DNA from 3 places in the Solibacillus sp. CAU 1738 genome. Region 2 is predicted to be linked to each of the others. Evidence: a T-box and tRNA genes for the amino acid it is inferred to sense, from the RefSeq annotation. Region 2 holds a T-box; the other regions hold tRNA genes.
What was found. The T-box of region 2 lies ahead of argS (arginine--tRNA ligase). A T-box ahead of a tRNA ligase gene usually reads a tRNA of that ligase, here a tRNA-Arg.
Positions count from the first base shown of each region.

Region 1 (10,285 bases), 650 kb from region 2:
AAAAAATTCGAGAGGCGAGTATAGATGACCTTATAGAAGCGGGTATCCCGCGAACCTCCGCGAAAAATATTAACGAATATTTCCAAAATGAAGCGCAACAAAAGCAATAGCATCCTCATACTTTTGTTTATATATAGCCGATTTAAAAAACAAAAAAACAAGGCATTTGTGAAATGATTTCACTTAATGCCTTGTTTTTTGTTGAAGTAACGGGGATTATTTGATTTGCTCTTTTAAATCGGATTTTAAATTGAATATTACCGTTTGATTTTTAATATTTTTTTCATCATAGCATTCTGTTAAAAAACCTAATTGGTGTTGCATCTGTTCAGCAAGAAAACCAGCTTCAATTCTAAAGCAGCGACTTTCGATTTTTAATACATCTATATCACCAGTTAGTATGTAAGTACGACTATCTTTCGTTTCTTTTTCTAACGTTAAAGTACCCCAGCCCGCTTCGTGAAAAAATGCGGAAGCTTCATCCATTGAAAATAATGGGAATTTACGAGCGATTTCTTTTCCTGCCCAATATAAAACATCTTCTTCATGTTTTCCAAGAATAGAAGATAAAATATAATCACGGATAATTTCATAGCCAAACGTTGGAATCGTTTTCATTTGATCGACTTCCATAATAAAAAACCTCTTTCTAAAATTTTCTTATTTATTAGATTAATAATATGAAAAAACTATATTATTAGAGAAAAAATCGTATAAACCAGCGAAAAAGTCTTTTTTTTATATTCGCAAAATTTTGCAAGCAACCTTGACGCTCTATAGCGTTGAGAGTACAATGGACATGTCATAATATTGTACCATGATGAAATGCGCAGTCAATGTGAAACGTTTACAAATTCGTGACGTTCTTGACTTCGGATTTTAAGTACTAAGGGGGGTAACAGTCTTGTCGAAAGATCGTGAGTTTTTATGGCGCCGCTTACATTCTCTACTAGGAATCATTCCAGTAGGTCTGTTCTTGGTGTTCCACTTGTCTTTAAACTTCACTGCTGTAGGTGGTGAAGAGACGTACAACAATGCAACAGGAGCTATGGGATTAGTACCACATGCGCTATTGTTGATTATGGAATGGGTAATTATTTATATTCCATTATTATTCCACGCACTTTACGGAATTTATGTTGCATTTACTGCAACGTACAATACGAAACGTTTCGGTACATTCCGTAACTGGATGTTCAGTTTACAACGCTTTACAGGTATCTTCCTAGTTGTATTCATTGCTTGGCATATTTTCCAAACGCGTGTTCAAAAAGCGTTTGGTGCTGAAGTTAACTTCGATATGATCCAAGAAATCGTTTCTAATCCGTGGATGCTAGCATTCTATATTGTAGGTATCTTATCTGCAACATTCCACTTAGCGAATGGTGTTTGGTCATTCTTAGTAAGCTGGGGTATTACTCAATCACCTAAATCACAAAAGATTGCGACTTACGTATCAATGATAATTTTCGTTATTTTAAGTGTAATGGGTGTTGGAGCAATTTTAGCATTCGTTTAATTTGAGCAAAACTATTCTATTAAAATAGAAATAGAAGTTTTCTAGTGAAGAAAGAGGAGTGAGAAGAAATCATGGCGAAAAGCAAAATCATCGTTGTTGGTGGTGGATTAGCCGGCTTAATGGCAACGATTAAAGCTGCTGAAGTAGGCACTGAAGTTGAATTATTCTCATTAGTTCCAGTGAAGCGCTCACACTCTGTTTGTGCGCAGGGCGGAATTAATGGCGCGGTAAATACAAAAGGTGAAGGGGATTCTCCATGGATTCACTTTGACGATACAGTTTATGGTGGGGACTTCTTAGCGAACCAACCGCCTGTAAAAGCGATGGCTGACGCTGCACCTGGCATCATCCATTTACTTGACCGTATGGGGGTAATGTTCAACCGTACGCCAGAAGGATTACTTGACTTCCGTCGTTTCGGTGGTACGTTAATGCACCGTACAGCATTTGCTGGTGCAACTACAGGTCAACAATTACTTTACGCATTAGATGAGCAAGTTCGTGCACACGAAGTTGCTGGTTTAGTAAATAAATACGAGCACTGGGAGTTCCTTGGTACAGTTATCGATGACGAGGGCGTTTGCCGCGGTATCGTAGCGCAAGATTTACGTAGCGAAGAAATAAAATCATTCCGCGGGGATGCTGTTATTATGGCAACTGGTGGTCCTGGTATTATCTTCGGTAAAACAACAAACTCTGTTATTAACACTGGTTCAGCGGCATCGATTGTTTATCAACAAGGTGCATCATACGCGAATGGAGAGTTCATTCAAATTCACCCTACAGCTATTCCTGGCGACGATAAAAACCGTCTAATGTCAGAGTCAGCTCGTGGTGAAGGTGGACGTGTATGGACATATAAAGACGGTAAGCCTTGGTACTTCTTAGAAGAAAAATACCCAGCTTACGGTAACTTAGTACCACGTGATATCGCTACTCGTGAAATTTTCGATGTATGTGTAAATCAAAAACTTGGTATTAACGGCGAAAACATGGTATACCTAGACCTTTCTCATAAAGATCCACATGAACTTGATATTAAACTAGGTGGTATTATCGAAATCTACGAAAAATTCGTAGGCGATGACCCACGTAAATTACCTATGAAAATCTTCCCAGCAGTTCACTATTCAATGGGTGGTTTATGGGTAGATTACAACCAAATGACTGAAATTCCTGGTCTTTTTGCTGCTGGTGAGTGTGATTACTCTCAGCATGGTGCGAACCGTCTAGGAGCAAACTCATTACTTTCTGCTATTTATGGTGGTATGGTTGCAGGTCCAAATGCAGTGGACTATGTAAAACATCTTAAAAAACATGCGGAAGATCTTCCAGAGTCTATCTTTACTGCACGTGAAGAAGAAGAAAAAGCGAAGTGGGAAGCTATCCTTAACATGGATGGAACTGAAAACGCATACTTATTACACAAAGAGCTTGGCGAGTGGATGACAGATAATATGACTGTAGTACGTCACAATGATCGCCTTGAACAAACGTATGAGAAGTTAACTGAGCTTCAAGAACGTTGGGAAAAAATCAACATTAATGATACGCAAAAATGGAGTAACCAAGGTGCTCACTTTACGCGTCAGTTGAAAAATATGTTATACCTTGCAAAAGTTATGACAAAAGGTGCTTTATTACGTAATGAATCACGTGGTGCGCACTATAAACCAGATTTCCCTAACCGTGATGATGAGAACTTCTTAAAAACTACAATGGCGAAATTTGATCCAGCTACTGGTGAACCTCAAATTTCTTACCAAGAGGTTGACGTTTCTCTAATCCCACCACGTAAACGTGACTACTCTGCGAAAGGGGATAACTAATCATGGAAGCAGTAGTAAACACTGGTAAAATGGTTGAAATTGAGATTTTACGACAAGATACTGAAAACGGCGCTACTCGCTTGGAAAAATTCAGCGTACCTTACCGTCCAGGTATGAACGTAATTTCTGCTTTAATGCATATTCAAAAGTATCCTATAACAGCAGATGGTAAAAATACTACTCCAGTAGCTTGGGATATGAACTGTTTAGAGGAAGTTTGTGGTGCGTGTTCGATGGTTATTAACGGTCGCCCTCAACAATCTTGTTCTGCATTAGTAGATAAATTAACACAACCAATTCGTTTAGAGCCAATGAAAACTTTCCCAGTAGTACGTGACTTACAGGTTGATCGTAGCCGCATGTTCAATGCACTGAAAAAAGTGAAAGCATGGGTTCCAATCGATGGTACTTATGATTTAGGTGAGGGTCCACGTATGCCAGAGCGTAAACGTCAATGGGCTTATGAATTATCTAAATGTATGACTTGTGGTGTTTGTATGGAAGCATGTCCAAACGTTTCTGAAAAAGCAGATTTCATTGGTCCAGCTCCACTTTCACAAGTTCGTCTGTTCAATACACACCCAACTGGTGCAATGAACAAGGACGAGCGTTTAGCTGCAATTATGGGAGATGGCGGACTTGCTAACTGCGGTAACTCACAAAACTGTGTAGCAGCATGTCCAAAAGGTATCCCTTTAACTACTTCTATTGCTGCACTTAACCGTTCAGCAACAGTACAAATGTTCAAGAACTTCTTTGGTTCTGACCATATGGTAGACTAATATTGAACTTAGAGCTAGTTTTCTCTTCTAGAGAAAGCTAGCTTTTTTGATTTTTATAGCATTTTTGTTATTTTCTAACCGATTTCTACTTTTACAGTGCTATAATGAATACGTATTCATTTCCCGAAGAGGAATACATACTATTGTTAAGGGGTGGGTTTTTTGCGTGCAACATATATAGAGGATGTTCAACAATGGGTTGAGGAATTTCAGTTTTCAGTGGATGTGAAAGTTCGTTTTAGTGAAACAGATATGTACGGCCATTTAAACAATACAGTACCGTTTACTTATTTTGAATTTGCTAGAATCGAATATTTTAAATCTCTTGGTTTAATGAGTGAATGGGCATCTACAAACGGAGACAATATTCCTGTTGTCGCTGATTTGCAATGTGATTATTTGCAACAAGTATTTTTTGATGAAGAGTTACAAATTTACGTGAAAACTGCAAAGGTAGGTACAAGCTCGATTGATATTCACTATGTAGCAAAAAACGACAAAGGTCATCCTGTTTTTACTGGACGAGGTACAATTGTGCAAATTTGTCGACAAACAGGAAAAGGGACACCTTGGACAGAACAAGAAAAGCAATTATTGCGTGGGAAATAGTGAAAACGCCCTCACCGCAAGCCGCCTAGTCACATACTTTACTAAGAACAGAATAGGAGGTTGTTGCGATATGGGTAGCTCACAATCACGCTTGCTACTTACAAAACGAGAGCGTGAAATATTTCAGCTATTAATTGAAGACTACTCAACAAAAGAAATATCAGAAAAGCTTTCCATAAGTGAAAAGACGGTGCGCAATCATATTTCGAATACGATACAAAAGCTAGGTGTATCAAGCCGTACTCAAGCATTAATTGAATTGTTGCGTCTACAGGAGTTAAAGCTAAACGGATTGTAGACTTGCTATTTCTATAGAAACACTTCAAAATAGAACTATGAATTGTATTTGAGGAGTGAACTAGTTACATGAATGATAACGAAAGACATAGCTTTGAATCCATAGCTAATTTAGAAAAGGAATTACGTTTTATTTCACACTTAATAAAGCAAAAAGGTCGTGAAATATTAAGTAATTACACTATTACACCTCCACAATTTGTAGCTCTACAATGGTTACATGAGTCTGGCGATATGACGATTGGTGATTTATCGACAAAAATGTATTTGGCATTTAGCACAACGACAGATTTAGTCGATCGTATGGAGAAAAATGAACTAGTGCAGCGTGTGCGAGATGAACAAGACCGCCGAGTTGTAAGGATTCACTTACTGCCAGAAGGGGAACGTATCATTCAAGAAGTAATTGAAAAGCGTCAAAATTACTTGCGTGACATTTTGGGGCATTTTGATGAAATTGAAGGAGCAGATTTAATACGTTTATTACAAAAATTACATTTATTAATGAAATAGGATTGAGGCGGTTTATGTGAATGCCCCGATTGGTGTAATCGATTCTGGTGTTGGCGGTTTAACAGTAGCAAAAGCAATTATGGAACTTTTGCCGAATGAAACAATTTATTATATTGGTGATACAGCTAGATGTCCATATGGTCCGCGTACAAAGCAAGAAGTACGTAATTTTACGTGGCAAATGGCTAAGGCGTTAGAAAAAATGAATATTAAAATGCTAGTAATTGCTTGCAATACAGCAACTGCGGTAGCACTTGAAAGCTTGCAAAAAAATATGCCATTCCCTGTTCTAGGTGTAATTAATGCAGGGGCTCGTGCTGCTATAAAAAAAACAAAGCGCAATGAAATTGTTGTGCTAGCTACAGAAGGTACAGTTAAAAGTGCTGCTTATGAAACAGCATTACATTCTTTATCAACAAAAGCGAAAGTAATTCCGCTTGCGTGCCCAACATTTGTACCACTTGTAGAAAGTGGCGAATACGAAGGTCAGTTTTCTTATGATTTAGTCGCTAATGGATTAAAGCCGCTTGAAGATGAACGTTTTGATACGGTTATTTTAGGCTGTACCCACTATCCAATTTTGCAAAAGCAAATAGAAGCAGCTTTAGGGGAAGGTGTGCACGTATTGTCTTCCGCAGAAGAGACAGCTCGTGATGCAGAAGCGATTCTTTCTTACAACAATCAGCTTCGTACAAATGATGAGGCACCTCACCATGTCTTTTTTGCATCTGGCTCAGTGCCTATTTTCCGTTCAATTGCTGAGAGATGGCTAGAGCAAGAAAACATAGATATTCGACGAATAAAATTTTAACAATTCGCCCGATTGGATACACTTCCATTCGGGCTTTTCTTTTTGGAATTATAGACCTTCATCTTTTTTGACGTAGCATTTTATGATAAGATTAGGGCGCGAAAGTATAAGGAGGACAATCATGACTAGACACGACGAACGAGCTGTGAACGAATTACGTACAGTTCAAATTGAAAATAACTATTTAATGCATCCAGAAGGTTCTGTGTTAATTACTGTAGGCAACACGAAAGTAATTTGCACAGCAACAATTGAAGATAAAGTACCTGGTTTCTTACGTGGTCAAGGAAAGGGCTGGATTACTGCAGAATACTCAATGCTACCGAGAGCGACAGCACAACGTACACAACGTGAATCTTCGCGTGGTAAAGTTAATGGCCGGACAATGGAAATCCAGCGCTTAATTGGACGTGCATTGCGCGCTGTAGTGGATTTAGAAGCATTAGGAGAAAAAACAGTGTGGATCGACTGTGACGTTATCCAAGCAGATGGAGGAACGCGTACAGCCTCAATAACAGGTGCATTTGTTGCGATGACACAAGCAATTGCTAAACTAGGTGAAACAAAACCGTTTGCAACATTCCCGATTGTTGATTTTTTAGCGGCAACAAGTGTTGGTATGATTGATGAAATCGGCGCAGTTTTAGACTTAAACTACGTTGAAGATGTTGATGCAGCAGTAGATATGAATATTGTCATGACAGGTGCTGGTCGCTTTGTCGAATTACAAGGCACTGGTGAGGAAGCGACATTCTCACGTCAGGAATTAAACGAGTTATTAGCGCTAGGCGAAGAAGGTATTGCGCAATTAATCGAAATTCAAAAACAAGCGCTTGGTGAACTAGCTTTACTAGTAGGTTCTAAGGGGGAAGCATAAAATGAAGCAAGTTGTCATTGCAACAAAAAACAAAGGCAAAGCAAAAGATTTTGAAGCACTTTTTGCTCCACTAGGTTACGAAGTTGTTACGATGTTTGAGGTTGCACCGGATATGGAAATCGAGGAAACAGGTACAACATTTGAGGAAAATGCTGTATTAAAAGCTGAAACATTAGCGAAAGCATTAAATACAATTGTTATCGCAGATGATAGTGGATTAGCAGTAGATACATTAAATGGTGAACCAGGTGTCTATTCAGCGCGTTACGCAGGTGATCACGACGATGAAGCAAATATTGTAAAAGTGTTAGAAAAGTTAACAGGTGTGCCAGAGGAAGAACGCACAGCACGATTCTGTTGTGCACTTGCCATTGCAGGTCCGGAAATGGAGACGTTTACGGTATTCGGCACGTGTGAAGGCGTTATTTTAGAAGAAAAACGTGGTTCAAATGGCTTTGGCTATGATCCAATTTTCTACGTACCACACTTAGAGCGCGCAATGGCTGAGTTGTCTCCTGAAGAAAAAGGTTCGATTTCACACCGCGGCAATGCTATTCGTAAACTTGCAGAAGCTTTGCCAACATTAATGTAAAGGATGTGTGGCAATGAAGCTATTAATCATGAGTGATACACACGGAGATGCAGAGGTCATACGCCAAGTACGTGATTTTCATACGGATGTGGAAGCAATCATTCATTGTGGAGATAGTGAATTACCGTATGACCATCCGTATTTAGAAGGAGTTGCGCGAGTGCGCGGAAATTGTGATCGCAATGATGACCGTTTCCCCGATGAGCTACTTTTAGAGCTTGGCAAGACGAAAATTTTTGTTACACATGGCCACTTATTTAATGTGAAGTCTTCATTATTATCGCTAACCTACCGAGCTAAAGAACTAGACGCAAATATTTGCTGTTTTGGTCATTCGCATTTGCTTGGTGCTGAGATGATTGATGATATATTGTTTATCAATCCAGGTAGTCTACTTAAACCACGTGGACGCGATGATAAGAGCTATGTTTTAGTGAATATTGAAGATAACGTGTATAATATAAATTGTTATTCAAATATAAATAAATTACTTGAAATGATTCGATTCGAACGTTAGTAAAATCACCTTGTTTCTGTATTGGAGCAAGGTGATTTTGTTATTTTGAACAAATGATTTTATAGAAAAAATAAATTATTTGAATGTAGGGATTTTTTTAGGGAAACGTATTGACTTTCTTTCTGTTTATACATATAATAAATATTGTCTTTCCTATTAGATACACGGAAAACACTTTGTCTCCATAGCTCAGCTGGATAGAGCACGGGCCTTCTAAGCTCGCGGTCGTAGGTTCGAATCCTACTGGGGACGTAAATACAGAAAATCACTGGTTAGAGAGTGATTTTAAAAGCGTTAGAAATGTTGATACATCAACGTTTCTAGCGCTTTTTTCTTTTTCTTGGAATACGGTGGTTTTTTAATAGTAGGTATACAAAAGGTATACAAAGTAAACATCTCAAACTGATACAACTGCTAAAAAAGCAATGGTACTCGCTAATGATGCTTACTACCAAAATTTAAAGCACATCATCATGACTGCGGAAGGCTTATACCGAGAACTGGATGAAGATATGCGCACAGTCGTTGACATGCGTTATTGGGACAAGGACGGTTGTTATGAATGGGAAGATATAGCGGATAAATTATATATGTCACGACATAAGGTATTACGTAAGCGAAATATTCTTATTGATAAAACAGCGGAAAGGATTGGTTAGGTGTAAATGCTAAGATCAATAAAAGAAAGGAAAATAAAGAAAGTAATATCTAGCGTAATTGGGTTTGGAGTTGTATTAGCGATATTCATCTCTTGGATTGTCAATAAGTCAATACTGTGGGCAATTATTCACGGTATTTTCGGATGGCTGTATGTGATTTATTTTGTAATAAAAAAGTGAACTTCTTAACACTAGCTAAGTTCGCTAAAAAACATTAATAAAGCATTAGGGGAAGTAGCTTTGGAACAAAGTAGACTTGATAAAGTTTTTGAAGTATGGTGGAAACCATTAAACGAGTCCTTATCAGCCTTGAAAAGAACTAGTAGCGTCTGTTGATTCTGATGGAAACAAGGAGGAAAGGAACCAACCCAAAAGCACTGCAAATTCTTTGTTATCAAAGCTTTGTAGTGTTTTTTCTATTTCAGAGAATAAGTTAAAAAATACTACAAAACGAAAAGTTATTACACAAGAAAAAATAGTTGTAAGACGCTGCCTGTAGATTTCGAATCAAATTTCATAAATTTTTAAGACATGAAGGCAGTAGTGATTTAATTAAGATAAACATTTTGAATCATTACTGAATAAAAAATAACAGGTTAGGCATACTAATAAAGATTCCACTTCCAATCGAACATGAAACAGGAGGGTTACTAAGATGATGAATTCTGATAAAAAAGATTCAAAATCGCAAGATGATCCACCACGTTACAATTCGTAAAGGACTAAGTGTAGTCGAGAGGCTTTCCTTAAAAAAAGGAAAGTCTTTTTTTTATTTAGCTAAAAAAGTCACAGTATTGGCGTGTAATGAGAATAATAGTGTAAAATTGTTATAGTTAGAATTTTCTGTATTAGGGGGAGTTAATATGAAGAAATTATTCATTATTGGTGCTAGTGGATTGGTAGGGAGAGCGATCGCTGCAGAATGTTTAAATGATTTCGATGTATACGGAACTTACTTTTCATCAACAACAAATCTTGAGGATGACAAGCAATTTTACTTAGACATTCAAGAAGAAGGAACGATACGTGAAATACTTAACTCAGTTCAACCAGATATTGTTATTTCATGTTTACAGGGGGATTATGATGCGCAATTTAAATTTCACAACAAACTAGCTGAAGAACTAATAAATAGAGACAGTGTTTTATACTTTTTCTCAACGACAAATGTCTTCGATGGAGATTTGTCTAAGCACCATAACGAAATGGACGAACCTATCTCAAAATCAGATTACGGTCAATATAAAATAAATTGTGAGAAAATGTTAGTCCAAATATTG
Region 1 covers NZ_JBDQQN010000001.1:229,514-239,798, forward strand. The annotation lists gene uvrC (excinuclease ABC subunit UvrC) at 1-110, shown strand, start outside; gene AAFN87_RS01130 (YslB family protein) at 217-633, opposite strand; gene AAFN87_RS01135 (succinate dehydrogenase cytochrome b558 subunit) at 905-1,519, shown strand; gene sdhA (succinate dehydrogenase flavoprotein subunit) at 1,591-3,348, shown strand; gene sdhB (succinate dehydrogenase iron-sulfur subunit) at 3,351-4,130, shown strand; gene AAFN87_RS01150 (acyl-CoA thioesterase) at 4,293-4,739, shown strand; gene AAFN87_RS01155 (helix-turn-helix domain-containing protein) at 4,810-5,037, shown strand; gene AAFN87_RS01160 (MarR family winged helix-turn-helix transcriptional regulator) at 5,106-5,549, shown strand; gene racE (glutamate racemase) at 5,566-6,360, shown strand; gene rph (ribonuclease PH) at 6,482-7,237, shown strand; gene AAFN87_RS01175 (XTP/dITP diphosphatase) at 7,239-7,829, shown strand; gene AAFN87_RS01180 (metallophosphoesterase) at 7,843-8,346, shown strand; tRNA gene AAFN87_RS01185 (tRNA-Arg) at 8,525-8,598, shown strand; partial or broken gene AAFN87_RS01190 (hypothetical protein) at 8,754-9,005, shown strand; gene AAFN87_RS01195 (sugar nucleotide-binding protein) at 9,869-10,285, shown strand, end outside.
Region 1: it encodes a tRNA-Arg, which carries the amino acid that the T-box ahead of argS (arginine--tRNA ligase) is inferred to sense. The anticodon was not compared.

Region 2 (10,285 bases):
CTCGACTTGTCCGTTTACGTGCGCTTCCGCTGTAAAGCCTGCAAGATCGTCATACATTAACTCGACTTCAATATCTTGCGGTTGCACATTTTTAAAGCGTGCATGGAAAAGGCATAATGCATTAATAATTTCTTGTTCAAATAATGTTATTTGTTCCATGTATCCGTTGCCTCTTTTTTCTTTTTACGCGTTATCATATGGTAGATTTTCACGCATAAGAATACGATTAGCATAATGGCAGCAGCATTAATCATAAAGCCTAAAATAGAGCCCATTAAGCCCATATCACCAAATAAACCACCGAATAACATGCCCGCTAAACCACCGATAAATAAACCTTTCATTAAACCGCCAGCAGAGAAGCCGCCTTTAGAAGCAGTTGTTGTATCATTTTTTGGTTTATTTGTGGAATTATTTGTCGTATTGTTAGTTGTCGAGTTATTGTCTTTGTTTTGGATGTTCGAGCTTTTATTGTTATTTTGATTCGAGTTAAAGCCCTTCTTTCCAGATTTATAAGATTTTGCTTCTACTTGGTGATCCTCACCAAAGAAAAGATTGGCGCCTACACTTGAGAACATTAGTGTAAAAGCTAGAAAAATTGCTGCTAGTTGTTTCATTTTTTTCCTCCATTCAGTATAAAAAACATCTATTTCATAACTCTTGTAGTATAGCAAAATTCCAGTTTGAATGAAAATAAATACACTGATTTTTTTGACCAACATAACATTTTCCGGTTATTTGAACATAAAATAAATAGTTCGAATTCAATAATGAGCCGCATTGAATGGAAACCAGTTATTCATTATTGTGAATATCAGCAGTTATGCTTATCCGAAAACTTTATTCATTATTGCAACTATAAATCTTTTTTTCTTTTGTTTATTTTTCAATTTTTCTTGTGTATTTTTTTTCTAAATTGTATGATAAATATTAAATTTACGGGTAATTCAGAATTAAAATAGATATGTGAATATTATGAGTTAGTACCGTTAGCTTGGAGGCTGAAAAATGAGTAAAACACGAATTGGGATTGTAGGTTATGGAAATTTAGGACGCGGTGTAGAAGCAGCAATATCGCAAAATACGGATATGGAATTAGTAGCAGTATTTACTCGTCGTGACCCAAAAGCAGTAAAATTAGCTTCAAATACACCGGTTTATTTAGTAGATGACGCGCCAAAATTTAAAGATGAGATCGACGTATTAATTTTATGTGGTGGTTCTGCAACAGACTTACCAGAACAAGTACCACATTTTGCACAATGGTTTAATACGGTGGATAGTTTTGATACACATGCAGCCATCCCAGCATTTTTTGATAGTGTAGATAAAGTAGCTGAGGAAGCAAATACTGTATCGATTATTTCAGTAGGCTGGGATCCGGGCTTATTTTCATTAAACCGTTTATTAGGTGAAGTTGTTCTACCTGTTGGCAATACATATACGTTTTGGGGGGATGGCTTAAGCCAAGGTCACTCGGATGCGGTGCGCCGTATCGAAGGTGTTAAAAATGCAGTTCAATACACTTTACCAATAAAGGATGCAGTGAATCGTGTCCGTAATGGAGAAAACCCAGAGCTAACAACGCGTGAAAAGCATGCACGTGAATGTTTTGTCGTACTAGAAGATGGGGCGGATGCAGTGGTAATTGAACAGCAAATTAAAACGATGCCAAATTATTTCTCAGATTACGATACAACAGTGAACTTTATATCTGAAGAAGAATTAGCAGCAAACCATTCAGGGATGCCACATGGCGGATTTGTCATTCGTTCAGGAGAAAGTGGTGCTGGCGACAAGCAAATTCTAGAATTCTCACTTAATTTAAAGAGCAATCCGATGTTTACATCTAGCGTACTAGTGGCTTATGCACGCGCGGCACATAAACTAAGCACGAAAGGTGATAAAGGGGCAAAAACAGTATTCGATATTCCTTTTGGTTTACTTTCACCAAAATCTGCAGCAGATTTACGTAAGGAATTACTATAAGAGGTAGGGGACAAAATCACAATCCGTGGTTTTGTTCTTTTTTTAGTATAAAATAAATTTAGCTTTATAAGTAGAAAATAAACAATTATGATAGAGTAGTTACTTTATATTGAAAGGATGGATAGAGATGCGAGATAAGCGTTTTGCCATCGCACATAAAGAAGCTTTAATTGGTGTAGGACTCGTCATTATTAACTTTGCGATTTGGTACGGCTTTGCATACGGACTCGGAAGTGGTGATCCAACTGAATATAAATATGTACTCGGTTTTCCTGCATGGTTTTTCTATAGCTGTATAGCAGGCACGATTTTTATGTTTATATTAATATGGCTAACGATGAAGCTATTTTTCAAGGACGTTTCATTTGAAGAGGAGGATGACAGATGATTCATTGGCAAGTCATAATCCCACTAATCATTTTCCTCATTATCATATTCGGTATAGGTATTTGGGCAAATAAGCAAGTGCGCTCATCTAACTCATTTATGCAAGAATACTTTTTAGGTGGCCGTGAAATGGGCGGCTTCATACTTGCGATGACAATGATGGCAACGTATGGCAGTGCTTCAAGTTTTATTGGTGGTCCTGGAGTTTCTTATAATTTAGGACTTGGCTGGGTACTTCTTGCAATGGCGCAGCTTCCTGCAGGTTATTTTGTGTTAATGATTTTAGGGAAAAAGTTTGCGATTATTGCAAGACGCTATGAGGCCATTACGTTAATTGACTTCTTAAAGAAGCGTTACAACAGCAATGTAGTCGTTATTATATCAGCTATTAGTATAATAGTATTTTTATTTGCTTCTATGACAGCACAATGGGTCGGTGGTGCACGTTTAATCGAGTCGTTAACAGGCTTAACATATACAGCATCCTTGCTTATTTTCGCAGCAGCTGTGCTTATTTATGTCGTAATTGGTGGTTTCCGAGCAGTAGCGTTAACAGATGCGTTGCAAGGCTCAATTATGGTTATTGGGACGATCATTTTATTAATCGGCACTATTATCGCTGGTGGTGGTTTAGATAATATTATGCAAAGTTTAGTTGCTGAAAACCCTGCATTTCTATCGCCATTTGGTGCTGATGGTTCTTTAACACCACTTTATGTATCTACGTTTTGGATTTTAATTGGACTAGGTGTCATTGGTCTACCGCAAATTGCAGTTCGGGCGATGAGTTATAAAGATTCGAAAAGTCTGCACCGCGCCATCATTATAGGCACAATCGGTATCGGAACCATTATGTTCGGGATGCATGTCATCGGCATTTTAGCGCGCCCTGTTGTACCTGGCATCGAAATTGGTGATAAAGTTATGCCGATTTTAACTCTTGAAGTATTGCCACCACTTTTGGCAGGTATTGTACTCGCTGCTCCAATGGCGGCCATTATGTCAACTGTTAATGCACTACTTATATTAGTTAGCTCTACAGTTGTGAAGGACATTTATTTAAACTTTATCAATCCAAATGCTAGTGAAGCAAAAATAAAATCAAGCAGCTTCTGGGTAACGACAATTATCGGTTTAGCAGTAGTGCTCTTTGCAATCAATCCACCTGATTTTTTAATTTGGTTGAATTTATTTGCATTCGGCGGGTTAGAATCCGCATTTTTATGGAGTGTCGTTTTCGGCCTGTACTGGAAAAAGGCAAATAAATACGGTGCAATTGCTTCGATGATTGTCGGATTAACGTTATATATCGGCATTGACCGTTTTGCAAAACATGCATTTGGGATGCATACTGTAACTTTACCAATTATCGTGTCACTAATCGTCTTTGTTGTTGTTAGCTTATTAACGCAGAAAAAAGACAATAAAGGCGCACTAGATATTTAATTTTTGAGCAAATAGTGAATACTAAGCAACATTTTTAGAAAGCGATTGTAGAATTGTCTGCAATCGTTTTCCTTTTTGTTTTGGAGTTTAATACCATTTATTCTCTGTGAACTGTATAATGAAAATGTGGTCATCACCATAAGTCGTGGTTACCATATAGACACCGCACACTCCACTCTGAGCGGACGCTTTCCGCGGGCATGGCTTCAGTCTCCTCGTCGTTCGTGCCTCACTCCTGCGGGGCCTTCAGCTCATGCTATTCCCGCAGGAGTCGCCGCTCTCCGTTCCGTGTGCTAACAATTACTGATAAATAATTCTAATAGTGCATTTTGCTTAATTTTATAACCAAATAATAATGTAGAGACGGCAATATGTGCCTACTGGATAAAACATCGCGCTTTATTAAAACTTTTTAAAAAAATTAAATCACCCCCCAATTGGTGAAGAGACAAAAATAAAAAGGGTCTGTTTTATTCTACTAATCAAAAGATCAGACGTATTTAAGTTAAAATAAATTGTGAGGTACTGTATGCATCCAAGAGCAAATACTTTAGGCATTCTATTCAATGAGAATTCCATTTTATTAGAAGAACAAGAGGGAAAACACTCGCAAGGTACAGGTATTTATTATCGTCCAATAGGCGGAACAATAGAATTTGGTGAAAGATCCTCAGATGCATTAATACGGGAATATAAAGAAGAACTTGGTGTAGATATTAATATCAAACAATATTTGACATGTGTAGAAAATATTTTTCAAATCGATGAAAAAATCGGGCACGAAATCACACAATTCTACATAGTTGAATTTATAGATAAATCCCTATATCAAAAAACACAGTTTCAAGTAGTTGAACTTAATAAATGTACCGTAGCGAAATGGATTCCAATAGAAGATATTTTGCAAAAAGATTTCGCTTTATATCCAGCAGGATTATCAAAAATAGTAAATAATTATGTGGAAATTAATCACCTCGTTTAAAGTGCTTGTTGATTTTCTGCAAAATAATAAGCGTATCGAAAAATACGAATACGCTTATGAATCATTGAGATTACTGTATATCTAAAGCAAACACATAAGTACCAGTACCTTCTTCCCAAGTACCTAATAATTCAATTACATATTTCCCTTTTTCTTTTATTTCTTCATATGTCTCGTATGTGTTGATTATTTTTTTATCTTCCCAAACTCTAATTTCAAAGTTAGTTGGCTCTTTTTCGAAATTTAATTTGATGGGCTCATTTAAATTTACACTAGTAGACTCTTCAATATTTACCATGTCATACGGTGGTGCGTGGTCAGCTACAACATTTACTAATTGTCCTGTTTTTTTATCAATAAAACGCCAATTATATGTACCCATTTGATTTTTAATTACTTGGTCACCAATTGTCATTATTAAAGTTGGTGGTTTTTCATCTGAACTATTAAAGATGCTATCAACTTTTTGTTCATTTGAATTTTTGTTTGATTCTTCAACCTTGTCATCGCTACATCCGAAAAGAGTAAATAGAAGTGTCAAAAATAGCCCTGTTCGAAATATACTTTTCATAACATCCCTCCTATAAATTAGTCGTTATTATTTGAGTAAAGTTTCAAAAAATTGGCTATTATACAATGATTTTACTCTCCGTCGATTGTTTTTCATTTTTTAAGTGAATGAAATATCCACCAAAAAACAGAGAATTCAACTTTTTGTCCGGTGTTTACTGTTTGTTAGTGAATTATCTGGTTCATCACCAGAAGTCGGGGATGACTATTAAAAAAATATAATGCGTTATGATTGAAGTGGAGGTTGGACGCCTCCCCGGAAAGCGCACAACTGCTCCTGTCGCTTCTCTTTCGTCGCAAATAAATTTGGAACGGAAATCAACTACAAGTTACGGTAATGAACCAATATCTGGAGGTTAGTTACGGGGAAATTAATAAAACGTGAATTATTAAGTCAATTTACTTGTTGACTTTTTGAAATACATTCGGTAAAATCACAATTAATTTAAATAACAAATTCGATGAAGAAGAGAGTAGCTAATATGAGTTGCCAAGCGAGTTAGGGTTGGTGTGAGCCTAATGCAACAAATAATAGTGAAGCGCACTTTGGAGAAGTTTCTTGAACTGCAGTAGAGAATATCGGGGAAGACACCTCGTTATCAACGAAAAAAGCGGTCACATATGTGGCAACTAGAGTGGTACCACGGGAATCTATGCTCTCGTCTCTTATTTAGAGACGGGGGCTTTTTTATTTTATAAAGTATAGGTTTCTGGAGTTTGAGCAGAGTCTAGCTTAAGCGCCAAGCCCCTCGAGGTCGCTTCAGGCAAGCAATCGAAAGCGGAAAAGATGCTTTCGTTTGTGACCTTCCAGCGCTAGTCGGGGCTAAGCAGGGCGCTTGCACTTTTATATTATAGGAGGAAAATAACAATGAAAAAACAATTAGCAAAAGTCATTAATGAAGCATTACAAAACGATTTATCGATTGAGGAAGTAGAAGTATTATTAGAAAAACCAAAATATGATCATTTAGGGGATGTCGCTTTTCCTTGTTTTACATTAGCTAAAAAGTATAAAAAAGCACCACAAATGATCGCGACAGAGCTAGCATCAAAAATAAAGGCAGATTTTATTAAAGAAGTAAAAGTCGAAAATGCCTATGTCAATATTTTTTACAAGCCGCTACCAATTGCACAAAATGTTGTGGCAAATATTGTAGAACAACAAAATAACTATGGCTCTAAACAACAAAATGGGGAAAACATTGTACTGGATTTCTCATCACCAAATATTGCAAAGCCATTTTCAATGGGGCATTTACGTTCTACTGTAATTGGTAATGCTTTAGCTAATATTTCAGAAAAGATGGGTTATAACGCAGTACGTATTAATCATATTGGCGACTGGGGAACACAATTTGGTAAATTAATTGTTGCTTATAAATTATGGGGCGATAAAGAAAAAATCGAACAACATCCTATCCAAGAATTATTGAAAATCTATGTTAAATTCCATGATGAAGCTGAGCACAACGAGGCGCTAAATGAAGAGGCAAGACAAGCGTTTAAAGCGTTAGAAGATGGTGATGAGGAAGCTACAAACTTATGGAAATGGTTTAGAGATGCTTCATTACAAGAATTTAAAGAAATTTATCAATTGCTGAATGTCTCATTTGATTCGTATAACGGAGAAGCATTTTACAATGATAAAATGGACCGCGTTATTACAGAATTAACAGAAAAGCAATTACTTGTACAGTCAGATGGCGCTAACATTGTACAATTAGACAATATGCCTCCATGCTTAATTACAAAAAATGATGGTGCGACGTTATATGCGACTCGTGACTTAGCAGCAGCCATTTATAGACATGAAACATACAATCCAGCAAAAGTATTTTATGTAGTAGGACACGAACAGTCTCTTCATTTTAACCAATTCTTTGCGGTATTAAAGAAAATGGGCAATCAATGGGCTGATCAACTACAACACGTACAATTCGGCATGATGTTAATGGGTGGTAAAAAAATGTCTACTCGTAAAGGGAAAGTCGTACTATTAGCTGATGTGTTAAAAGAAGCAGTAAATGCCGCAATGACAAATATCGTTGAAAAAAATCCAACTTTAGTGAACAAGGAGCAAGTTGCAAATGAAGTTGGTATTGGAGCAGTTATTTTTAACGATTTAAAAAATGATCGTATGCATGACATTGAGTTTGATATTGATCAAATGGTGACATTTGAAGGGGAAACAGGACCTTATGTGCAATATACAAATGCGCGTATTCAAACACTGCTTAAAAAGGGTTCATACAATGTAAATAACGAACCGCTTAATTACCTAGACGAAGAAGCTTGGTTAGTTATAAAACAACTTGAAGAATTCCCGATCATTATCGAAAAAGCATTTGCTAATGCAGATCCATCTCAAATAGCAAAATACAGTTTACAGCTAGCAAGAAGCTTTAATAAATACTACGCAAATACGAAAATCATTAGTGAAGATAGCAAGCAACAAGACCGTTTAACTGTTGCTTATGCAGTCTCAACCGTTTTACAAGAAAGCCTTCGTTTACTTGGCTTAGCAAGTCCGGAAGAAATGTAAGTAGAGGATTTGCTCGACCTGATGTAATTTCGAAATTACATCAAAATCTCGTTTATCAATTACGATAAACGAGATTTTTTATATTCAATTGTTTTAATGATTTTCCAAAAAATTGTATTATTTGCTATGATGTAGAGAGGTACTAAAAAAACGTGTTAGCTTTTGAGAAACTTATTTTAGAAAAATCATTTCATTATAATTTAGTTGTTAAGGATGTGGCCGAATGAGTAGTACATTAATAACTTGGAATGGTGCAGCTGCGATTACCGTATTAAACGATAAATTGCTTATGGTTAGAGGCAAGGGTACAACAAGTTGGGGTGTTCCTTCTGGGCAAATTGAAATTGGTGAAACCGCCGAACAAGCATGCATTCGGGAAGTAAGCGAAGAAACGGGCTATACAGTAATGATAAAAGAAGCGTTGCATACAAAAAAGACGGTTATCGGAAACTATGATGTAACAACGTATTACTTTTTATGTGAAGTAGTTTCAGGGCAAATAACTTATCATGATCCAGACGAAATTATTGAAGAAATAGCTTGGAAAACATATGACGAATTAGCTTCGTTACAGCATGACTACCCAGAGGATAAAGAAGTTTTATTATCATTTGTTAATGTAAGGTGAATAATTTTGGTTTTAACAAAATAACTAGTCCCAATGAGAATAATTAATAACTTTCTATAGAGGGGAAATGGATTTGACAGAGATTAAGTTTGCTATTTTGACAGATATTCATGGCAACGCTGAAGCATTAAAGGCTGTATTACGAGATATAAAAAAGCGCAATGTCCAGGAAATATATTGTACAGGTGATTTAATCGCAATTGGACATCAGACAAACGAAGTGTTAGAAATATTAACATCTTTAGAAGATTGTTTTATTGTAACAGGTAATCATGATGATCAGCTACCATATCCTAAGAACCATGAACACACTAGAAAACATCACGAATGGATACTTAACAATTTAGATCAACAATATATTCCTTTTTTAAAGAAACTACCTAGAGAAATAATAAAACAATTTGGTTCGAATAATTTTTTATTTACACATTATGCATTGAAAAATAAGGATTTATTATTTCACGAAGGCCCATTTGAATCCATTAAAGTACCTTCTCTTGCCAATATGGAAACATTATTTAAAAGCTATCCAGTATTTGATTGTATCTTTTTTGGTCATCATCACCCTAGACAATACTTTAAAAATCAAAAAACAATGTATGTAAACCCAGGTGCGCTAGGTTGTAATAGTGGGAGAAAGGCAAAGTATGCAATCTGTACAATCAATAACAAAATTGAAATTGAACTTAATGAAGTTGAATTTGATTATGATAGTTTTATTGAAGATTTCAAATCTACAGATATTCCTGAGAAAGAGTTTATTTTGAATACATTTTTCAAAATATAAAAGGATTATTGGACTTGACGAGAGGATAGACTGAAAATTCACTTGTAAAGTAAATACATTCTTCTATTAACTACTCTACTCATTAGAAGGCAAAATTAAAAGAGGCTATCCTGGAAGTCCTTTAGGAATACCTCTTAATGAGCAGTCAATATATAATTATCCGAAAGTCTTATTATTTATAATTTGCTATTTTATACGGAGTATTTATCTTTTCTGAGCAGTAAGATGGGCATCGAACGCATCAATAATGTGAAGAAAATGATCTGCTTCACGGTATACATGGTCTGCGAGAAGTGGATGAATAATGCTTTTTATTTTACAAGCTTCAATTAAATCTCTCGCTGATTTCTTGAAGTCACGTAACGCCACGACAGATACTCGATTTTGATCAAGGAATTGGTCTAAAAGCGGCCTTGTTTCAGATTGAGGACGCATATGATCTAAATCTTGTGCCTGGTAAAGTAGTTGGTCGAAATCATGGCTAAATTCACGTGCTTGATCTACTAATTTTCTTTCTGAAGGATCTAGTAAATGCCCGATGAATTTCGAATGATCGGCCATGATTTTTAGGAAAAATACATTTTCTTGAATAATTGCTTCAGGTAAAGGTATTAATTTACCTTCGTTTAATTCTTTTAAACGCTTAGCAAAATAATATGCTTCACGGCTTGTATGATCTACTAATAGGGGGAAGTTATTACTTATTATTTTACAACTTATAATAAGCCCTAGTACTTTTCTTTTATAGGCCCAAATATAAGTAGTAGCTTGGTATACTTGAATGTTGAACTGTTTAATTACTTGGGGATCTGTTGTTTCATTATAGATACTTGCTTGCTCCTCAATCCGTTCAAATACAGGAATAAATTGTTTTGCTTCTTGTATAAGCTCTGTTTGATCAGAGGTAAATCCAAGACTTAAAAAGAAAGCATGTTCCTTCATAATTCGAGACCA
Region 2 covers NZ_JBDQQN010000001.1:883,518-893,802, forward strand. The annotation lists gene AAFN87_RS04425 (YxcD family protein) at 1-159, opposite strand, end outside; gene AAFN87_RS04430 (hypothetical protein) at 147-617, opposite strand; gene AAFN87_RS04435 (diaminopimelate dehydrogenase) at 1,009-1,989, shown strand; gene AAFN87_RS04440 (YhdT family protein) at 2,117-2,377, shown strand; gene panF (sodium/pantothenate symporter) at 2,377-3,822, shown strand; gene AAFN87_RS04450 (NUDIX hydrolase) at 4,352-4,804, shown strand; gene AAFN87_RS04455 (hypothetical protein) at 4,875-5,375, opposite strand; T-box leader at 5,827-6,044, shown strand; gene argS (arginine--tRNA ligase) at 6,243-7,916, shown strand; gene AAFN87_RS04465 (NUDIX hydrolase) at 8,140-8,544, shown strand; gene AAFN87_RS04470 (metallophosphoesterase family protein) at 8,618-9,331, shown strand; gene AAFN87_RS04475 (DUF2935 domain-containing protein) at 9,536-10,285, opposite strand, start outside.

Region 3 (10,285 bases), on a different contig from region 2:
ACTTAGTTCAATGATTGGCGCTTTAAATCAATGCGTGCTTTTACGTGATAAAATTCAAGATCCAGAGCTTCTTTCTATTATGGACAGACAGTATGCATTTATGCTAGACGAATATAATATTACAGTTGAGGCATATAAAACGGGGCATGATCCGAAGCATCCAACACGTAGCTATAATATGCAAACTGACAATGACTTTACGTACGGTATTACACCAGGTGAGCCGAAAAAGCCAATGCAATCTGCAAATGAGATTGATGACTCCATTATTGCTGGTTTTATGCTAGCGATGCATAAAGCAGGGGCGAAAGGCAAAACAGCGGCAGCGCTTGAAACATGTAACCCCGTGCTTCGACGCGTATTGCAAGATTCCGTTCCGAACTGTGTAGAAATGGCATATGAAGTTTCGATTTATCAAAATAAAAAGGGTAATTACCAAGTCCCTCAACTATCCCCAACAGATATGCAAGCAATGCTAAATATGTACGGCCAAGGACAAATGGCTAAAAATATGCCAAACTAAGGCGTACTATTTACGCCTTCACAACACATAACGAAAACTCCGAAATAAGGATATCGAAAAAGCCATCACAAATTGTGATGGCTTTTATTATATAAAACCTTTCAAACATCTATTTAAACTAGATTGTTTGTTATTAAAAATTTAGAAAGAATGAAGTTGAGATAAAATGTAATCGGTACAGTGTTTCATTTTATCCCTATCTGTTCATTCCCCTTACATCGATTAGGCTGCTAAACTAACCATTGTAATTAGGTCGTGCTATACAAATATATAATTGAAACAGTAAAATGGTGCCCTCAGAGGCATAGTATAATAATTGGTAAAAGGCTATACATCAGCATTTTCAATACTTATGTGTAATGCTGAAAAAATGTGTCGCACTTCGCATTTACTACAACTTTTAATACTGTACTAATTATCGCTACGCTTTTCAAGTATTATTACTTAATAAAAAAAAATAATTGCAGATTATAATGTTTGAAGGCAGTGAGTTTCCGTTTGACGATGAGTTTAATATCTAATATTGGAAGGTATTTATCTAATTGCATGTAGTATTTATCAAACCAAGCGAGTTATTTATCTAATACCAGAAGTTATTTATCTTAAGCTTTTTCAATCGAATACAATTTACTAAGAAAAGGCATTTCACTACAAGATGCCCCTAGCTCCCCTCTTCATGCCACACCTAAAAGTCGCATTATCTTGTAATTGCATAATAAATAACATAAAGCCAACTGAATAATCCGTGAATTATCGCCCATAATATCGATTTGTGTAAACTCCACGATATCGTAATAGCTAAAACCGACCCAAATCCTATTCCATTTTTCACCACTTTTTTATTATCCAATGTCACTCCCCCTTTCTTCCTTTAACATCCAATTTAATTAATAGTAACAGGCAATTTGATTGCACTATTTACAAAAAGCTTTAATATCGAGTGTACATTCTTCCATCGCTAAATCTCAACTGTATAGTTTTTTGTCATTAAGTACATTAGTTAATAAAATAATAGAGCAGCAATTATTTAATGCCACTCTACAACTTTTACTTTAATTTTCTTACAACTGTAGTACAATGTATAATTTCATTAATCGAATTATTACAATTGTAGTAAAATAAGGTCAAATATATAAACCGATCGGACACTATACTGTGGAAGGCTTTTAATTTCTGCGCACTATCTTTTTACTTCACTTTCGGCAAAGTACTCTGCAATCATCGGAGCAGCTATACGTATATCGTTCACTTCGGCATACTTGCGCTCCGCTTCCGCTAAATTAGCGTATGTAAAACTTTTTACGACTTCAAATTTATCTAAGTCTAAATCAAATATTTCGTCACTCTCTGCTCTGTAATAAAGTACTTCTACGATTAATTTATGGCGGTCGAGCGTCACCATTACGTATTCTGACAATTCATCAAAAGTCATAAATACGTTAACTTTCATATGTTCAGCGCTATTCATAATCATGTTACCACCCCTTTTTCCTACTTTTTCGACATCTAGTACAATAATCCTTTTTTTAAAAACAAAAAGACCACTCTCTTCAATAATTAACCTATAAGAGATCGAGATCATGCGCTTGTCTTTTATTGCACTAGCTAAAAGAAATTAAATGTGGCAAGCATTACAAAATGGGGTACACTTTGCGGACGGCAAAAGTCGATCGATTCGTAAAGGGGAGTTTAAAACTAAAAAGGACGCTCGAATTGCAGCAGTTGAAGTTGAAGCTCGATTACAAAAAGGTGCTAAAGTCGTGACTAAAAACATCCCTTTTGTGGAATGCTTTAGAAATTGGAAAGCGTAATTTCTTAATACAACTCTTCAAACTAAAAAATCATCAAAAACGTTGATAATTCAACATCCTTGACGACTAACAAAATTTTATTAACAAATTAATTTAACCGTAAAGCGCCCTCGGAGGGAATCGAACCCCCAGCGGAAGAACCGGAATCTTCAGTGTTATCCATTACACCACGAGGACATTAGCAAAAAATAAAACTCGTAAAGAGCTTATGAAAAATATGTTTAGTTATGATTAAAAAAGGGCAATTTAATCATTTAGCAAAATAAATTAGCGACTTTCCTATTATACAAATGTCTATGTAACATTTCAACTGTTAAACGCAGAGTTTTTATTTGACCTTTCTTGACTATTCTGTGTATGATAATGGTACAGCTGAAACAATTCAACATATTCAGCATTCAGTACACGAAATTACCTTTTTAAAAGGAGGATTTTTTTATGAATTTAATCCCTACAGTTATTGAACAAACAAACCGTGGTGAACGTGCGTATGACATTTATTCTCGTTTACTAAAAGACCGTATTATTTTATTAGGAAGCGCAATTGATGATAACGTAGCTAACTCGATTGTTGCACAATTACTATTCCTAGAAGCAGAAGATCCAGATAAAGACATTTCTCTTTACATTAACTCACCAGGCGGATCAATTACTGCAGGTATGGCAATTTATGACACAATGAACTTCATTAAACCGAAAGTACAAACAATTTGTATCGGTATGGCAGCATCAATGGGTGCATTCCTGCTTTCTGCTGGTGAGCCAGGTAAACGCTTTGCACTACCAAACGCTGAAGTAATGATCCATCAACCACTTGGCGGCGCACAAGGTCAAGCGACAGAAATTGAAATTGCTGCAAAACGTATTTTATTCTTACGTGAAAAATTAAACCGTATTATGTCTGAAAATACAGGTCAAGATTTCGAAACATTATCACGTGATACTGATCGTGACAACTTCATGACTGCTGAGCAAGCAAAAGCATACGGCTTAATCGATGAAATTTTAATCCGTAATAAATAAGACAATAAATGAGAAACTGCGTAGAAGGAATTGCTTCTAGCGCAGTTTTTTTATGTTTTTCGTGAAAAAGCCACGGTCGCTATCTTAAGTTGCATAAAAAATTTGATTTACAATTACGTGTGAAGCAAAGTTTTATTTATCTAATCAGCTAATTAATCAACCTTGCTCGCAAAATAAATATATCTCACGGCTTTTCAAACAAAGATAGCGCTTATGATCCAGCGACTTTTATTCGATTTTCCTCGAACATAAAAAGAGTGTAGACAAAGTCTTTTAACTTTATCTACACATCATTTTGGAGCTACTATCAGATTGTGTTGAAAGGATTTAGCAACAGGCTAATTTACTCTCTTAATCTTCTTGTCCGATTAATGAAGCGAGTGCTGCTACTGCTTTTTCGGCATCATCACCATCTGCTGTTAATATAACAGCGGTGCCTTTAGCAATTGCTAAGCTCATAATGCCCATAATGGATTTAGCATTTACTTTTTTCTCATCTTTTGTTAAAAATACATCGGCTTTATAGCGATTTGCTTCTTGCACGAAAAGGGCAGCTTGTCTCGCTTGTAAGCCTGTTTTTAATTTTACTTCTACTTGATTTTCAACCATTTACATTTCTCCCTTTCATAACCGTTCGTCCGTATAGCTTTATCTTATCGAATTGGTGCCAAAAGAACAATGCTTATGAATCGGTTTTTGTATTCGTTTTCAAAATTTTTTCACAACTGTTCACCACGACGCAATGCATCGGCAATTTCATCAATTTTTCGCAGTCTATGATTTACTCCCGATTTACTTACGACTCCTGTCGATACCATTTCCCCTAACTCTTTTAATGTAACGTCTTGGTATTCTACACGGAGTCTCGCAATTTCACGCAATTTTTCAGGCAATTGATCTAAACCTAATACGCTGTCAATAAAGCGGATATTGTCAACTTGTCGAAGTGCTGCACCAATTGTTTTATTTAAATTCGCAGTTTCGCAGTTTACAATACGATTTACACTATTACGCATATCACGCACGATACGCACATCCTCAAATTTTAACATCGCTTGGTGCGCCCCGACTAAGCTTAGGAAATCTGAAATTTTTTCGGCTTCTTTTAAATACGTTACAAAGCCTTTTTTACGTTCAATTGTTTTCGCATTAAGCTGATATTCATTCATTAAATCTGCAAGTGCCTCGCCATGCTCTTTATATAATGAGTACACTTCTAAATGATATGACGATGTTTCCGGATTATTCACAGATCCTCCAGCTAAAAATGCACCTCTTAAATATGCACGTTTTTGACTATTTTTCTGAATGAGGGATTTCGCGATTGTATGATTAAACTGAAAATCATCCGAAATGATTTGTAAGTCTGTTAATAACTCACGCGCACCGTCCCGCACACGACAAATGTATACATTATTTTTCTTTAATCGCATTTTTTTACGTACAAGCAATTCTACATTATACGGATAAAGTTTTTTCATGATCGTATAAAGACGTCTTGCAATTGCCGCATTTTCTGTTTGCACATCTAAACTTAACTGCTTGTTTGTAAAGGATAAAGAACCGTTCATGCGTATTAGGGCTGAAACTTCTGCCTTTAAGCTGCTGTCATCCGTCTCTACTTGAGTGAGCTCTTTTTTCGTTTCAGATGCAAATGACATATATGTTTCCCCCTTTCTAGTAATGAATATGTAGATTCATAATAACATACATATTTTTATGTTCTCGTTTTTTCTTTTCCCTGTGGTTTTTGCACATATTCTACTAACCATTTTGTTACGTTTGCTGCATGGTGACGTACTGTATCGTTGTTAATAAGCGCTATTTCTCTTTTGACAATTTCAATACCCATTTCTGTTATACGCTCTGTATCAAAAACAACAGGTGCTGCATTTTCTTCTTTATATTTTTCAATCACAGCTTGTGGCATCTCAAAATCATTAATAAGAACAGTATTAATAAAAGGTTCACCAACATGCTCGTGGATAGCAGCAATATGATCTGCCGCAGTATAGTTAATCGTTTCACCTTTTTGCGTCATTAAGTTGCAAATGTATATTTTATGAGCTTTTGCACGAGCGACAGCCGTTCCTATTTCTTGAACTAGTAGATTAGGAATGATACTCGTATACAAACTTCCAGGGCCAACTAAAATATAGTCTGCCCGGTTAATAGCACGAATCGCTGCTGGAATTGGTTCAATTTCACCCGGAGATAAAAAGACACGCTTGATTGGAATAGTCGTATTTGGGATACGAGATTCCCCTTCAATAAAGGTGCCGTCTTCGAGCTCTGCATGCAAAGTCACTTTTTTATTTGCAGCAGGTATTACTTTACCATGTACATTTAAAACTTTACTCATCTCTGCAATCGCATGGCTAAAATCCCCGGTAATATCCGTTAAGGCTGTTAACATTAAATTACCTAGGGAATGTCCACCTAACGCTTCAGATTGCGAAAATCGATATTGAAACATTTGTTCAACAAGTGGCTCGACATCTGATAGGGCAGCAATGACGTTACGCACATCTCCAGGGGGCGGAATATCGTAATCATCGCGTATACGCCCCGAGGAACCACCGTCATCTGCTACAGTAACAATCGCTGTAATATCAAAAGGACCTTTTTTTAGTCCGCGCAATACAGTAGAAAGACCCGTGCCTCCACCAATTACAACAATTCGTGTACGAGTAGTCCTTTTTTTCATTACATCAATCCTTTCTATGATTGATATCTCTATGTGTAATTACCGTATTTTCTGTTTGCCCAAGTAACTTTCCGAAATATTCCGCAAGTGTTACGGAACGGTGTTGGCCACCTGTACAGCCAAACGCAATAACGAGTTGTGATTTCCCCTCGTTTTTATAGTGGGGAACCATGAATTGGAATAAATCCGTCAGTTTTGTAATGAGTTGCTGCGTTTCTTCTGTTGCTAATACATAAGAAGATACTTCTGTTTGTAAGCCCGTTTTATGGCGCAATTCTTCTACATAATAAGGATTTTTTAAAAAACGAACGTCAAATACTAAATCTGCATCAATCGGAATGCCATGCTTAAAGCCAAATGACATAACATTCACTGAAAATGTCGGTGTACTCGAATGTGAAAATTCAGTCGAGATCTTTTCACGTAATTCACGCGGTTTCAGTTTTGATGTATTAATAACCGTTTTTGCACGTCCTTTAATTTCCGACAATAGTTCACGCTCTAATTTAATTCCTTCTAGCGGCAAACCTGTTGGTGCTAATGGATGCGAACGACGCGTTTCTTTGTATCGGCGGACAAGCGTTTCATCATCTGCATCTAAAAATACAATACGTCCTCGTACATCCTCTTCAGCTTGTAATTCGTCTAAAGCATCGATTACTGATTCAAAAAACTCCCGACCTCGTAAATCCATTACAACTGCTATGCGCGAAATTTCTTTCTTTGAATTGCGCAATAGTGCTAAAAATGTAATTAATAAATCTGGCGGAATATTATCTATACAATAAAACCCTAAATCCTCAAAGCTTTGGACAGCAACCGTTTTTCCAGCTCCCGACATACCTGTAATAATGACTACTTCATGTGCATTGTTCTGACTACTCACACTATTCATCCCCTCTGGTTTGCTACTGTTCAATCGATGTTTGTATTGTTTCACTTATTAATTCAAATTGCTCTGTATATTCAAATGTACCATACTGCATCCCTTTATTTAATGCAGCAAATAATAAATTCGTTCGGTCTCCCTCTGCCATCGGGATTTCGCGTAAATCCTCAATCGTATACCAACCAAGCTTTCCTTCCCGAGTTTCTTCAAAAGGAGTGCCTTCGATACCATGTGCAATAAATGTGTAAAGCATCCATTCATCCACTACTTCGTCACCGCGCTTAATGAGCATCGTATAAATACCTTTTAAATGCACATTTTTCGGCGTAGTATTTGTTTCTTCCTCGAATTCACGTATCGCAGCCTCGTAAATCGATTCTCCGATTTCCATTTTCCCACCGGGGGCTACAAACCAACCACGTCTCGGTTTTTGTAGTAATAATACTTTCCCATCTTGTATTGCTAACAAGTTTGCAATTCTTTGCATTATTTACACCTCAAATCTGTGCTCTTTTCATTATTATACCTTGTATCATATCGTCGTTACAAAGGGATACGCTATTACACTTAAATGCATTCGCTTGCTTACACTCAGGCAAGGCACTCCGTCTTCGTAAAAACATTTGCACCAATGCATACATAATTATATGACACAAAAAAATAGGCTGTCTCTGCTTCATATGCAGAAACAACCTAAAATACAATATTTCAAAAGGGAGATTTACTAATACTTGTAGTATATCCCTTTTATATTGCAAGGAAGTTACAGTTTTATTAAGTAATGGTTAAAATTCAAACTTTTCTTTCAATTCTTCAATAAAATGCTGTGCAGATTGTGCTGCAATACTGCCATCACCAGTTGCCGTTACAATTTGTCGTAACATTTTATCACGAACGTCACCCGCAGCAAAAATACCAGGTACAGATGTTTCCATTTTTTCATTCGTTACAACATAGCCAGCTTCGTTTAAAATATTCAAGCTTGCAAATGGAGCAGTTAATGGCACCATCCCGATATAAACGAACACACCATCTGTTGTAAATTCAGTTTCTGTTCCGTCCACTGTAGATACAAGTGTTACGCTACCTACTTTACCGTTATCTTCGTGCACTTCTTTCACCGTAGAATTCCATATGAAATCGATTTTTTCATTCGCAAATGCACGGTCTTGAAGAATTTTTTGTGCACGTAATTTATCGCGACGATGAACAATCGTTACTTTATTTGCAAAGCGAGTTAAGTAAACACCTTCCTCGACTGCAGAGTCACCGCCACCTACAACTACTAGGTTTTTTTGTTTAAAAAATGCGCCATCACAAACAGCACAGTAACTTACACCGCGACCACCAAGCTCTTTTTCACCTGGGATGCCCATTTTTTTATATTCTGCACCTGTTGAAATAATAATCGCACGAGTTTTATATTCTTTGTTACCTGATTTAATTGTTTTATATTGTTCGCCATCAATAATTTCTGACACGTCACCGTATGCATACTCTGCGCCGAATTTTTTCGCGTGGTCGAACATTTTCGTTGATAATTCTGGTCCTAAAATATGGTCAAATCCAGGGTAGTTTTCCACTTCCTCTGTATTAGCCATTTGTCCACCTGGGATACCGCGCTCGATCATTAACGTAGAAAGGTTTGCACGAGACGTATATACTGCAGCTGTCATACCTGCAGGACCTGCACCGATAATTACTACATCATAAATTTTTTCTTCTGTCATGTTATTTCCTCCTCAAACTTCACGAACTACTTAATTACATCGTATACGATTGATATATGTTATTCAAATTTAATGCTTTCCTAAGCAAACTCCGACGGTACAAACTCTATTAGCTCATTCATATATTTTGTCAAAGTTGCAGCAGTAGTACCGTATTTTTCGGCATATTGCTTTTTCGTCACATTATAGTCCATTGAGGAGTGGAACATGAAATCAGCCGCCGCTGCAAGTGCCTCAATATTTTTAAATGAATAACCAGCTTCCAATGCTACTTCACTAAGTGCAAACCATAATTGTAGTACAGATGCTGTTTCAAGCTGAATAGAACCATAATTGTCAGCAATCATTTCTGCTACTTCCATTAGGCGAACGAAATGCTTTTCAACATCTACTTTTGGATTGAATTTATGGCCTAGCGCATAGGCTAAGCATAATTTTTCCACGTCATTATATTGAGAAACGTCAATCCACTTTGGATGCGCGATAATTTCTTGCTTATGTGCTGAGAGATTCAGTAGAAAGAAGCCGAATAAGCGATCAGCAGTGTAGTTATTATTAATCTTCTCCACAATTAAATCGCGGTTATGTTCAAATGATGTGCTTTTTGCGTTAAAGTCGCCTTGAAGCCATGGTTCAAAGCCTTCTTTTGTCGGGTCTAGCTCTACAAGCGTTTTCCAGGTTGCTCGCGCAATATCCTCATAACCTGAAAAATATGCTGCTTGTGACAACCAGAAGTAAAAGCCTGTATCCCCTTCATATCCACGCTTGCTCATTGAACGAAGCCATTTATACGCTGTTTCGTATTCGCCAATTAACGCCAATGTTGCTCCTAGTTTATAGCGATTATCCCAGTCATACGGCTGAATTTTTTTTAGTACGTCTAGTAATTCGTTTAGTTCTTCTTCATTTTTTTCGTAATAAGCAATAACAGTTAAATTACAAAGCGCGTGCAAGTTTCCATGATTTTCACGTAATACTTGGTGTAATATCGCTCGTGCTTGCTCGGCTTCACCGATATAAAAATAAGCGAGAGATAAATTATTATACGCTGGCCATGCATCAGGAAATTGTTCGATTAACTGTTCGAGAACTTCAATAGCTTTTGGAAATTCACCTTGCTCCATTAAACGGCGAGCCTTTTCTTGTGCGACCATTTTTTCAGTATCTTGCTCGTCGTAGCTTTCAATCATATCTTGTTCGATCTCAACAAAATCTAAAATTTCATACGCGTCGAGTGCGTACATACCATCAGGTGCTAGCTCTAAATACTTTTCCGCATATTTCTTTGCATCGTGGACAAGCCCGATACAGCCAGATACATCAGCTAGCAAAAAAATAATGTCTGCATCGTTTGGATCTAAACTATGTGCTGTATGAATTAGTTCATAAGCATTTTCATAATTTTGCGCTTCAATTTCTAATAATCCATATTGGCTTAATACTTGTGCGTCATCTGGACTTAATTCCGCAGCGCGTTTTAAATATTTATACGCTTTATCCATTTTATCTCTTTCAATGGCTTTGAGCGCTTTTTCGTAATAATAGTCGCCATTTGGCACAAAAGATACTACATTGCCTTTTTTTTGATGTTTATTTTCCAAC
Region 3 covers NZ_JBDQQN010000004.1:237,421-247,705, forward strand. The annotation lists gene AAFN87_RS13780 (spore coat protein) at 1-523, shown strand, start outside; gene AAFN87_RS13785 (trypsin) at 1,704-1,997, opposite strand; gene AAFN87_RS13790 (Arm DNA-binding domain-containing protein) at 2,143-2,334, shown strand; tRNA gene AAFN87_RS13795 (tRNA-Arg) at 2,440-2,511, opposite strand; gene clpP (ATP-dependent Clp endopeptidase proteolytic subunit ClpP) at 2,773-3,357, shown strand; gene AAFN87_RS13805 (HPr family phosphocarrier protein) at 3,709-3,966, opposite strand; gene whiA (DNA-binding protein WhiA) at 4,077-5,018, opposite strand; gene AAFN87_RS13815 (gluconeogenesis factor YvcK family protein) at 5,075-6,064, opposite strand; gene rapZ (RNase adapter RapZ) at 6,069-6,959, opposite strand; gene AAFN87_RS13825 (NUDIX domain-containing protein) at 6,973-7,440, opposite strand; gene trxB (thioredoxin-disulfide reductase) at 7,739-8,683, opposite strand; gene AAFN87_RS13835 (tetratricopeptide repeat protein) at 8,764-10,284, opposite strand.
Region 3: it encodes a tRNA-Arg, which carries the amino acid that the T-box ahead of argS (arginine--tRNA ligase) is inferred to sense. The anticodon was not compared.